2 regions of the Achromobacter sp. EB05 genome follow, and region 2 is predicted to be linked to the other one. Evidence: predicted binding sites of a transcription regulator. Region 2 holds the regulator's gene; the other holds the start of a gene.
The links. Region 2 encodes NrdR, which represses ribonucleotide reductase genes. Its sites were predicted from a motif close to CACNANATNTNGTG; they were not measured.
Positions count from the first base shown of each region.

Region 1 (5,023 bases), 2.6 Mb from region 2:
GGCCCACCCGCTCGCTCTATCTGTGGGCGGCGTTTCCCGGCATCGACAATTCGCTGGCGCTGGCCGAGGACCTGATGCCGGAGAAGGTCATCATGGCGCCGGGCCGCGTGTTCAGCGTCGATCCGACGGCGGCCTCGCCCTGGTCGCGCTGCAATGTGGGCGCGGTGGCGTCGCCGCGCTTTCACGCCGCGCTGGCGGCGCGCCTGGGGCGCGGCGGCGCTCAGCGGTAGCTGAATTCCTCGAACCAGCCGCGCAGCAGGGCCTGCGCCTGCGCGCCCAGCAGCCGCGCCGGCGGGGTGCTGGGGCAATTGCGCGCGCCCTGCACCGCGAAGCGCTTGACGCCGCGCCGCGCCAGTTCGCGCGCCAGGCTCAGCAGCCGGGTCTCGTCGAGCCAGTCGGGATGCCAGGTGATGCGGCATTCGAAATCCACGCCCGCCGTCAGCAACTGCGTCAGGCAGGCCTGCGCGGGGCGGTGCGAGTCACGCCGGCCCGTGATGTCGTCATAGCCCTGCGCGTCGGCCTTGATGTCCAGGCCGACCCAGTCCAGGTGGCGCAGCACGTCGGCCAGGCGCAGCGGATAGATGCCGGCGGTGTGCAGGCCGATGCGGTATCCCATGCGCCGCGCCTCGCGGATCATCGACGGCAGGCGCGGCTCGCTGAGCGGTTCGCCGCCCGAGAACACCACCGCGTCGAGCAGGCCCTGGCGGTTGTCCAGGAAGGCGCGCACATCGCGCCAGTCGTAGCGCGCGTTGCGTGTCTGCAATTCGGGGTTGTGGCAGTAGTGGCAGCGCCAGGGACAGCCGGCGATGAAGACGACGGCGGCAAGCGTGCCCGGCCAGTCCACGGTGGAGAAGGGCGTCAGGCCGCCCACCGCCGGCGAATGGCGCGGCAGCGGCTGGGCCGCCGGCCGGGGCGGCGCGGCGTGGGCCAGGCGCGGCGGGTGGCGGGCGGGGGCGGCCTTGCGGCCGCCGGCCGCTTCAGGCACGTTGTTCGACGAAGAAGCGGCGTTCATTGAATTCGCCTTGTTTGCCGGTGTTGAAGGAAGACACGGGGCGGTGATAGCCCATGACGCGGGTCCAGACTTCGCAGCGCACGCGCTGGCTGTCGTCCAGATGCGCGGCCTGCGGGGCGATGGCTTGCGGGGTGATCACGGTTTGCATGATGGCTCCTGGGGAAAGGGCCGGGCGCGGATCGCCCGGGGGTAAAAAGCGATGGACGGCGCGGTCAGGCCGGCGCGCAGCAAGACGCCTGCCTGGCCAGCAATTCGGCGTCGCACTTGGGGCAGAACTCGTGGTGCCCGGCCAGATAGCCGTGGTTCGGGCAGATCGAGAACGTCGGCGTGACGGTGATGTACGGCAGCCGGAAATTCGACAACGCGCGCCGCACCAGTTCCTTGCAGGCGCTGGCCGACGACACGGCCTCGTTCATGTACAGGTGCAGCACGGTGCCGCCGGTGTACTTGCCCTGCAGCGCTTCCTGCAGCGCCAGCGCCTCGAACGGATCGTCGGTGTGGCCCACCGGCAACTGGCTGGAGTTGGTGTAGTAGGGCTGGGCCTCGGTGCCGGCCTGCAGGATGCCGGGATAGCGCTTGCGATCCTCGCGGGCGAAGCGGTAGGTGGTGCCTTCGGCCGGCGTGGCCTCCAGGTTGTAGAGGTGGCCGGTCTCTTCCTGGAACTCGGTCATGCGCGCCCGCACCCGGTCCAGCAGCCGCACCGCCAGCGCGTGGCCGGCCGGCGTGGTGACGTCGTCGGCGTCGTCGCTGAAGTTGCGGATCATCTCGTTGATGCCGTTCACGCCAAGCGTGCTGAAGTGGTTGCGCAGCGTGCCGAGGTAGCGCCGGGTGTACGGATACAGGCCCTGGTCGATATAGCGCTGCACCACCTTGCGCTTGGTCTCCAGCACGTCGCGCCCGAGGCCCAGCAGGTGGTCCAGGCGCGCCATCAGCGCCGCCTCGTCGCCGCGGCAGGTATGGCCCAGGCGGGCGCAATTGATCGTCACCACGCCCACCGAGCCGGTCTGCTCGGCCGAGCCGAACAGGCCGTTGCCGCGCTTGAGCAGCTCGCGCAGGTCCAGTTGCAGGCGGCAGCACATGGAGCGCACCATGTGCGGCTCCAGATCGGAATTGAGGAAGTTCTGGAAGTACGGCAGGCCGTAGCGCGCGGTCATCTCGAACAGGCGCTCGGTGTTGGGGTGGTCCCAGTCGAAATCGGGCGTGATGTTGTAGGTGGGAATCGGGAAGGTGAACACGCGCCCCTTGGCGTCGCCGGCCATCATCACCTCGATGTAGGCGCGATTGATCATGTCCATCTCGGCCTGCAGGTCGCCATAGGCGAACGGCATTTCCTCGCCGCCGACGTAGGGGATCTGTTCGCGCAGGTCGGCCGGGCAGGTCCAGTCGAAGGTCAGGTTGGTGAACGGCGTCTGCGTGCCCCAGCGGCTCGGCACGTTCAGGTTGTAGATCAGCTCCTGCATGCTTTGCTTGACCTCGGCGTAGGTCATCGCGTCGCGCCGGATGAAGGGCGCCATGTAGGTGTCGAACGAGCTGAAGGCCTGCGCGCCGGCCCATTCGTTCTGCAGCGTGCCCAGGAAGTTGACGATCTGGCCGATGGCCGCCGACATGTGGCGCGGCGGCGTGGCCTCGATCTTGCCGGGGATGCCGTTGAAGCCCTCGGTCAGCAACTGGCGCAGCGACCAGCCGGCGCAATAGCCGCTGAGCATGTCCAGGTCGTGGATGTGGATGTCGCCGTCGCGGTGGGCCTGGCCGGCCTCGGGCGTGAAGACGTTGGACAGCCAGTAGTTGGCGGTGACCTTGCCGGCCACGTTCAGGATCAGCCCGCCCAGGCTGTAGCCCTGGTTGGCGTTGGCGTTGACGCGCCAGTCGCGCTGTTCCAGGTATTCCTCCATGGCGCTTTCCACGTCCACCAGGGTGTGGCGCAGCGCGCGCAGGCGGGCGTGCTGTTCGCGGTAGACGATGTAGGCGCGGGCGGTGCGCCAGTAGCCGGCCTTGACCAGCGTTTCCTCGACCTGGTTCTGGATGGTCTCCACGCCGGGGCAGACGTTGCCCTCGGCGGCCAGCGCCTCGATCACCGCGCCGGTCAGCGCCTGGGCCACGTCGGCGTCCAGTTCTCCGGTGCCGCGGCCGGCGGCGGCGATGGCCGCCGCGATCTTGGCGCGGTCGAATGCGACGACCCGGCCGTCGCGCTTGAGGATGTGTTGGAGTTGCATCACTGACACCATATGTTGTGGGGTGGAAAAACTCTACCACCACCTATGGTGTCAAAGACCGGGTCGCCGAGGCGTTTGTCAGGCCGGCTTGATGCCGGTCAAACGGCCCCGGCCGGGCCGGGGCGGGCGCAATGCGGCCCTAGAAGCCGAAGCCGACCCCCGCGATCGAGATGACCACCGCCAGCGCCGCGGTGCGCATCGCCGGGCGCGGCGACCACGACAGCATGCCGACCCACAGCAGGGCGCCGGCCGACAGCCAGCCGAGCCAGGCCACCACGCCTACGGTGTTGCCCCACAGGCCGACGCAGGGCAGCAGCGCCAGCAGCAACAGCAGGATGCCGGCGCCGCGCAGCACGCGCGAATGGCCGGCGGACGGATCGCGGCCCCAGACCTGGTCATAGTGGCGCGGCATCGCCAGGCTCAGGCAGGCCATGCCGGAATAGGTCAGCAGCAGCGCCATGGCGATGCCGTATGCGTCGTTCAGATTCATGCCGTGGCTTCCTGGGGCGGGCGGGCGTTGCGCGGCGGCGGCGCCGACAACGGTTTCTTGCGCAATCGTAGCGCGGCCCAGCCGGCCGCCAGGCCGGTGGCCACGGCCGTCAGTTCGACGCCGGCGCTTTCCCAGTCGCCACGCGCGATCTGCGCCAGCGGATGGTCGCCGATCGTCGCCAGCGACAGCAGCGGCAGCAGCAGGCACAGCGCCGACAGCGTGGCCAATTGTCCGATCCACGCGCGCCGCGGCGCGCACAGCCAGGCGTGGGCCAGCGTCAGCGCCCAGACGATGAAGAAAGCGCGCAGCTCCCAGCCGGCGCGCTGCGGCAGCGCCACCGGCAGCAGGCGGTTGGCCCACAGGTAGGCGACGCAGGCGATCGCCAGGCCGGCCAGCGCGGCCACGTTCAGGCCTTCGATCAGGCGGTAGACGCGCGCGGTGGCGGCGCCGAACTCGTTGCCCATCTTGTTGCGGCGCTTGACCATGAACAGCACCGCGCCCGTGCCCATCATCGCGGCGCCGGCCAGGCCGCACAGGAAATACAGCCATTTCATGGCCAGGCCGCCGAACTTGACCATGTGCAGGTCGGCCATCACCTGGCGCGTGAGCGGCGCGGCGCCGCCTTCGACGCCGCCGGGCGCGCGCACGCGCAGCAGTTCGCCGCTGGCGGCGGAGAATTCGGCCATGCCGGTGGTGGTGCTGATGAGGACCTGCTGGTCGGCGGCCTCGTTCCAGCCATAGACCGCGATCCGCATCGAGCCGTCTTCGGGGTTGTTGATGACGACGGCGCGGGCGGTCTGCCCGATCAGTTGTTCGGCGCGGGCCACCAGCGGTTCCAGCGGCGGCACCGCCAGCGCGGCGCCGGTCGGCGTCGGCCGGTCTTCGCGGGAGAGTTCGGCCAGGTACTGGCGCGCGGCCTCGGCGCCGCCGCCATAGGCCGCCGTGATCGGCGCGGGCATCAGCGTCAGGGCCGAGATCACGATGCCGGTGTAGGCGATCATGAACTGGAACGGCAGCGTCAGCACCGCCGTGGCGTTGTGCGCGTCCAGCCACGAGCGCTGGCCTTTTTTCGCGCGGAAGGTGAAGAAGTCCTTGAAGATGCGCTTGTGCGTCACCACGCCCGAGATCATCGCCACCAGCATCGCCATGGCCGCGAAGGCCACGATCCAGACGCCCAGCGGCTGGGCATGCAGGTTGTAGTGGAAGTCGACGAAGTGACTGCCGCCGAGCGTGGCGCGGCCGGCCGCGTGGTGCGCTTGCTCTGGCAGTTCCTGGCCGGTCTCGGGATCGAGTTCGGCGTCGGCGTAT
Region 1 covers NZ_CP155917.1:3,299,735-3,304,757, reverse strand. Annotated here, with positions in the region: gene AAID08_RS15125 (PLP-dependent aminotransferase family protein) at 1-230, shown strand, start outside; gene AAID08_RS15120 (anaerobic ribonucleoside-triphosphate reductase activating protein) at 221-1,012, opposite strand; gene nrdD (anaerobic ribonucleoside-triphosphate reductase) at 978-1,160, opposite strand; gene AAID08_RS15110 (ribonucleoside triphosphate reductase) at 1,225-3,225, opposite strand; gene AAID08_RS15105 (DUF3325 domain-containing protein) at 3,365-3,715, opposite strand; gene AAID08_RS15100 (PepSY domain-containing protein) at 3,712-5,023, opposite strand, start outside.
Region 1: the regulator NrdR is predicted to act here: its motif matches at 3,232-3,245, upstream of AAID08_RS15110 (ribonucleoside triphosphate reductase).

Region 2 (5,023 bases):
CGCACGGTCAGTTGCGGATCATCCTTGAGCACGGTGCCGATGCCGGTCAGCACCACGCAACTACGGGCGCGCCAGTGATGGCCGTCGGCGCGCGCCTCGGGCCCGGTGATCCATTGCGACAGGCCGTTGCGCAACGCGCTGCGGCCGTCCAGCGACGTCGCCATCTTGAGCCAGGTCCAGGGCAACCCGCGACTCATGCGCGAGATGAAACCGGCATTCAGGGCCAGCGCCTCTTCGCGGCAAATGCCGGTGGTGACGGCGATGCCGGCCTCGCGCAGCCGCGCCAGCCCCTTGCCGTTGACCAGCGGATTGGGATCGCCGATCGCCACCACCACGCGCGCCGGCGCGGCCGCCAGCAGCGCGTCGACGCACGGCGGCGTGCGGCCGAAATGGCTGCACGGCTCCAGCGTGACATAGACGGTGGCCCCCGCCACCGATTCGCCGCGCGCCTGGGCATCGCGCAGGGCGCAGACTTCCGCGTGCGGGCCGCCGGGCGGCTGGGTCGCGCCTTCGCCCAGCACCCGGCCGTCACGCACGATGACGCAGCCCACCCGAGGGTTGGGCGCGGTCGAGTACATGACGGTCTGCGCCAGGGCCAGGGCGCGCCGCATCCAGGACAGGTCGTCGGATTCGCTGGGGTTCTTCATCATGCAGCGATTGTATGTCCGCGGCGGATCGCCGGCACGCCACGCCCGCCGTCGCGGGCCGGCGCGCTATGATGATTCAAGCGACCCGAAAGCCATGTCCGTTTTGGGCCGATGCTGGTCTCGGGACGGCCTCGCCCGGGAGCCGGGGCAGGACCACAATACGCCACGTACCTCCCGAAATTCCACGGCACGGAGCCCGCCGCCATGAAACAAGCATTGATCGTCATCGACGTCCAGAATTCCTTCCGCCAGCGTCCGTTTTGGGACGAATCGGAATACCCGGCATTCGTCTCGCAACTGCAGGGCCTGATCGATGCCGCCCGCGCCCGCGACATCCCGGTGCTGCAGGTGTTCCATATCAGCGCCGCCAACGACCCGGCCAACCCGTTCTCGCTGGCTTCCGGCCACGTCAAGACGCTCAAGGAACTGCGCATCGCCCCCGACGCCGTGTTCCACAAGACCGTGCATTCCTCGCTCTACGCCAAGGACGCCGACGGCGCCACGCTGCGGGACTGGCTGCGCAAGCACGCCATCGAAGGCATCATCGTCAGCGGCATCCGCACCGAACAGTGCTGCGAGACCACCACGCGCCACGCCAGCGATGACGGCTTCAAGGTGGTGTTCCCGACCGACGCCACGCTGACCTTCGCGATGCAGAGTCCGTCGGGCAAGCACTACACGCCGGCCGAGATCCGCGACGCAACCGAACTGGTGCTACAGGGCCGCTTCGCCCGCATCGCCCGCGCCGCCGACGTCTTCGCCGACGCGCAATAGGACGGCATGGCCATGATTCCCGTGCACTTCGTCCTGCCCCGGGGAATCGTGCTGCTCGACGTGGCCGGGCCGGCCGAGGCGTTCCGGGTCGCCAACAAGCTGTGCCCGGACGCCTTCGCCCAGCATTTCTGCGGCCCGTCCACCGAAGTCGAAAGCGGCATTCCCGGCCTGCACCTGGCCCGGATCCAGCCGCTGCCCGAGAAACTGCCGCCCGAGGCGCTGGTGATCGTGTCCGGCGTGGTCGGCAAGCACATCCGCCTGGATGAGCCCGAGGCCCGTCTGATCATCGACTGGCTGGCGCAGCGCCATCCGGCCGACGGCTTCACGCTGATGACGGTCTGCGCCGGCGCCCTGTTCGCCGCGGCGGCCGGCCTGACGCGTCAACGCGAATGCACTACCCACCATAGCTGCCTGGCGCAACTGGCCGACCTGGATCCCAGCGCCCGGGTGCACGACAACCGCATCTTCGTGGAGGACGGCAACCTGGTCAGCAGCGCCGGCATCACCGCCGGCATCGACCTGGCGCTGCACATGGTGTCGCGCCATTGCGGCCCGCGCGTGGCCAGCGAAGTGGCGCGCGACATGGTGGTGTACCAGCGCCGCGCCGGCACCGACTCGGCGCTGTCGCCCTGGCTTGAACACCGCAACCACATGCATCCGGGCGTGCACCGCGTGCAGGACGCGGTGGTGCGCAACCCGGCGGCGCCGTGGTCGGCGCAGTCGCTGGCCGAACAGGCCCACACCAGCCCGCGCCACCTGACGCGGCTGTTCCGCGAGCACGCAGGCTGCACGCCCATGGACTACCTGTATCAGATACGCGTGACGCTGGCGCGCGACATGCTGCGCGAAACGCGCTTGAATCTGGAGCTGGTGGCGGAGAAATCGGGCTTCGGCTCGGCCCAGCACCTGCGCCGCGTGTGGCGCCGGTTCCAGCCGCAGACGCCCAGCATGGCGCGGACGGTGGCGCCATAGCGCGCGCCGGGCGGCAGGGCGCCGGTAGCGCCACGGCGGCCGCCTACGGGTCAGGCCGCGTCGGGGTCGGCTGCGTCAGGTCGGCTGCGTCAGGCCGGGCCGCGACAAGCCGGGCTGCGACAGGCCGACCCGCGCGACGGCGTCATTCCTTGCGCAGCTTGCCGGGCAGCACCGGCCCCTGCATCTCGCGGATCGCCTCGACGAACTCGCCGATGTCCTCGAAGCTCTTGTAGACCGAGGCGAAGCGCACGTAGGCTACCTTGTCGAGCTTGCGCAGCTCGTTCATGACCAGCTCGCCGATGTGACCGGAAGCCACTTCGCGCAGGCCGCTGGCCAGCAGTTGTTCCTCGATGCGGGCCACGGCCGCGTCCACGTCCTCGGTGCTGACCGGGCGCTTGCGCAGCGCCAGGCTCAGGCTGGCGCGCAGCTTGGCGGGATCGTAGTCGCTGCGGCTGCCGTTGCGCTTGACCACGGAAGGCAGCGCCAGCTCCACCCGCTCATAAGTGGTGAAGCGCTTGTCACAGGACTGGCAACGGCGCCGGCGGCGGATCGCGTCGCCCTCTTCCGAGACACGGCTGTCGACGACCTGCGTTTCGGAGTTGCCGCAAAATGGACACCGCATGTGTGATCCCTGAAAACACGGAAAGCAATAATTCGCCGATATTGTAACGATGCGACAGTCTGTCCGCGTCGACTATGACAAATTCGTCCCTATTATTTTTGCCACGATGACCGCCGGCGCGCAAGCGCCATTGGCCTGAAAACAAAAGGACGGCCCCTCGCGGAGCCGTCCTTGTCAGCCACGGGCGGAAAAGATCCGCCGTCGCATTACTTCTTGCCGTACACCGGCAGGCGCGAGGTCAGTTCGTTGACCTTGGCGCGCACGGCGGCGATGTTGGCCTCGTCGCGCGGGTTGTCCAGCACGTCGGCGATCAGGTTGGCGGTCAGCTCGGCCTCGGCTTCGGTGAAGCCGCGGGTCGTCATGGCCGGGGTGCCCAGGCGGATGCCGCTGGTCACGAAGGGCTTTTCCGGATCGTTCGGGATGGCATTCTTGTTGACCGTGATGTGGGCCTGGCCCAGCACCGCTTCGGCTTCCTTGCCCGTGATGCCCTTGGAGCGCAGGTCCACCAGCATGACGTGGCTTTCGGTGCGGCCCGAAACGATGCGCAGGCCGCGCTTGACCAGCGTGTCGGCCAGCACCTTGGCGTTCTTGACCACTTGCTGCGCGTAGGTCTTGAATTCGGGTTCCAGCGCTTCCTTGAAGGCCACGGCCTTGCCGGCGATGACGTGCATCAGCGGACCGCCCTGGATGCCGGGGAAGATGGCCGAATTGACGGCCTTTTCGAACTCGGCCTTCATCATGATGACGCCGCCGCGCGGGCCGCGCAGCGACTTGTGCGTGGTCGAGGTGACGAAGTCGGCGTGCGGCACCGGGTTGGGGTAGGCGCCACCGGCCACCAGGCCGGCGTAGTGGGCGATGTCGACCATGAACAGCGCGCCGTTGTCGTGGGCGATGCGGGCCATGCGCTCGAAGTCGATGTGCAGGGCGTAGGCCGAGGCGCCGGCGACGATCAGCTTGGGCTTGTGTTCCTTGGCCAACTGCTCGACCTGGGCGTAGTTCAGGACTTCGTTTTCGTCCAGGCCGTACGAGATGAAGTTGTACAGCTTGCCCGAGGCGTTGACCGACGCGCCGTGCGTCAGGTGGCCGCCTTCGGCCAGGCTCATGCCCAGCACGGTGTCGCCCGGCTTCAGGACGGCCATGTACACGCCCTGGTTGGCCTGCGAACCCGAGTTGGGCTGCACGTTGGCGGCTTCGGCGCCGAAGATCTGCTTCAGGCGGTCGATGGCCAACTGCTCGACCACGTCGACGTATTCGCAACCGCCGTAGTAGCGCTTGCCCGGGTAGCCTTCGGCGTACTTGTTCGTGAGCTGCGTGCCCTGGGCTTCCATGACGGCCGGGCTGGCGTAGTTCTCCGAAGCGATCAGCTCGATGTGCTGTTCCTGGCGAACGTCTTCCTTCTGGATGGCGGCCCAGACGTCCGGGTCAGCCTTGGAGAGGGTGAGGTTGCGGTCAAACATGACGGGGGGTTCCTGAGGCGGTAAGAGAGGAGGAAACTGCGCCCGGGTGGGTAAACCCGGATAATGACGGATAGTTTACCGCGTCGCGCCGCTTCCCCTGTCGCCAAAATGCCCCGAATGGCGGCAAAATTCCCGCCAAGGGCGCGAAATTTCCGGCATTCCTCCTCGGCTGGAAAACGCACTCAACCCGACTTGAGAAACTTTCATGCAAACCCAGACTTTGGTCGCGTACACCCTGGCCGCCGCCGTCAGCGTCGTCACCCCCGGCCCCGCCAGCATCCTGGCCATGCGCAATGGCGCCGCCGGCGGCCTGCGCGCGGTGCTGCCCTCGTCGCTGGGCAACGTCACCGGCCTGTTCCTGCTCTCCGCCGCCGCCATGCTGGGCCTGGGCGTGGTGCTGCAATCGTCCGCCCTGCTGTTCGCCGCGCTCAAGATCGCCGGCGCCGCCTACCTGATCTACCTGGGCCTGCGCCATCTGCTGGGCCGCAGCAGCGTGGCCGGGCCGCCGCCCGACAGCGCCGGCCGCCCGCCGCGCGGCGCGCTGGCGCTGT
Region 2 covers NZ_CP155917.1:703,722-708,744, reverse strand. Annotated here, with positions in the region: gene ribD (bifunctional diaminohydroxyphosphoribosylaminopyrimidine deaminase/5-amino-6-(5-phosphoribosylamino)uracil reductase RibD) at 1-611, opposite strand, end outside; gene AAID08_RS03255 (cysteine hydrolase family protein) at 852-1,421, shown strand; gene AAID08_RS03250 (GlxA family transcriptional regulator) at 1,434-2,393, shown strand; gene nrdR (transcriptional regulator NrdR) at 2,536-3,015, opposite strand; gene glyA (serine hydroxymethyltransferase) at 3,222-4,472, opposite strand; gene AAID08_RS03235 (LysE family translocator) at 4,678-5,023, shown strand, end outside.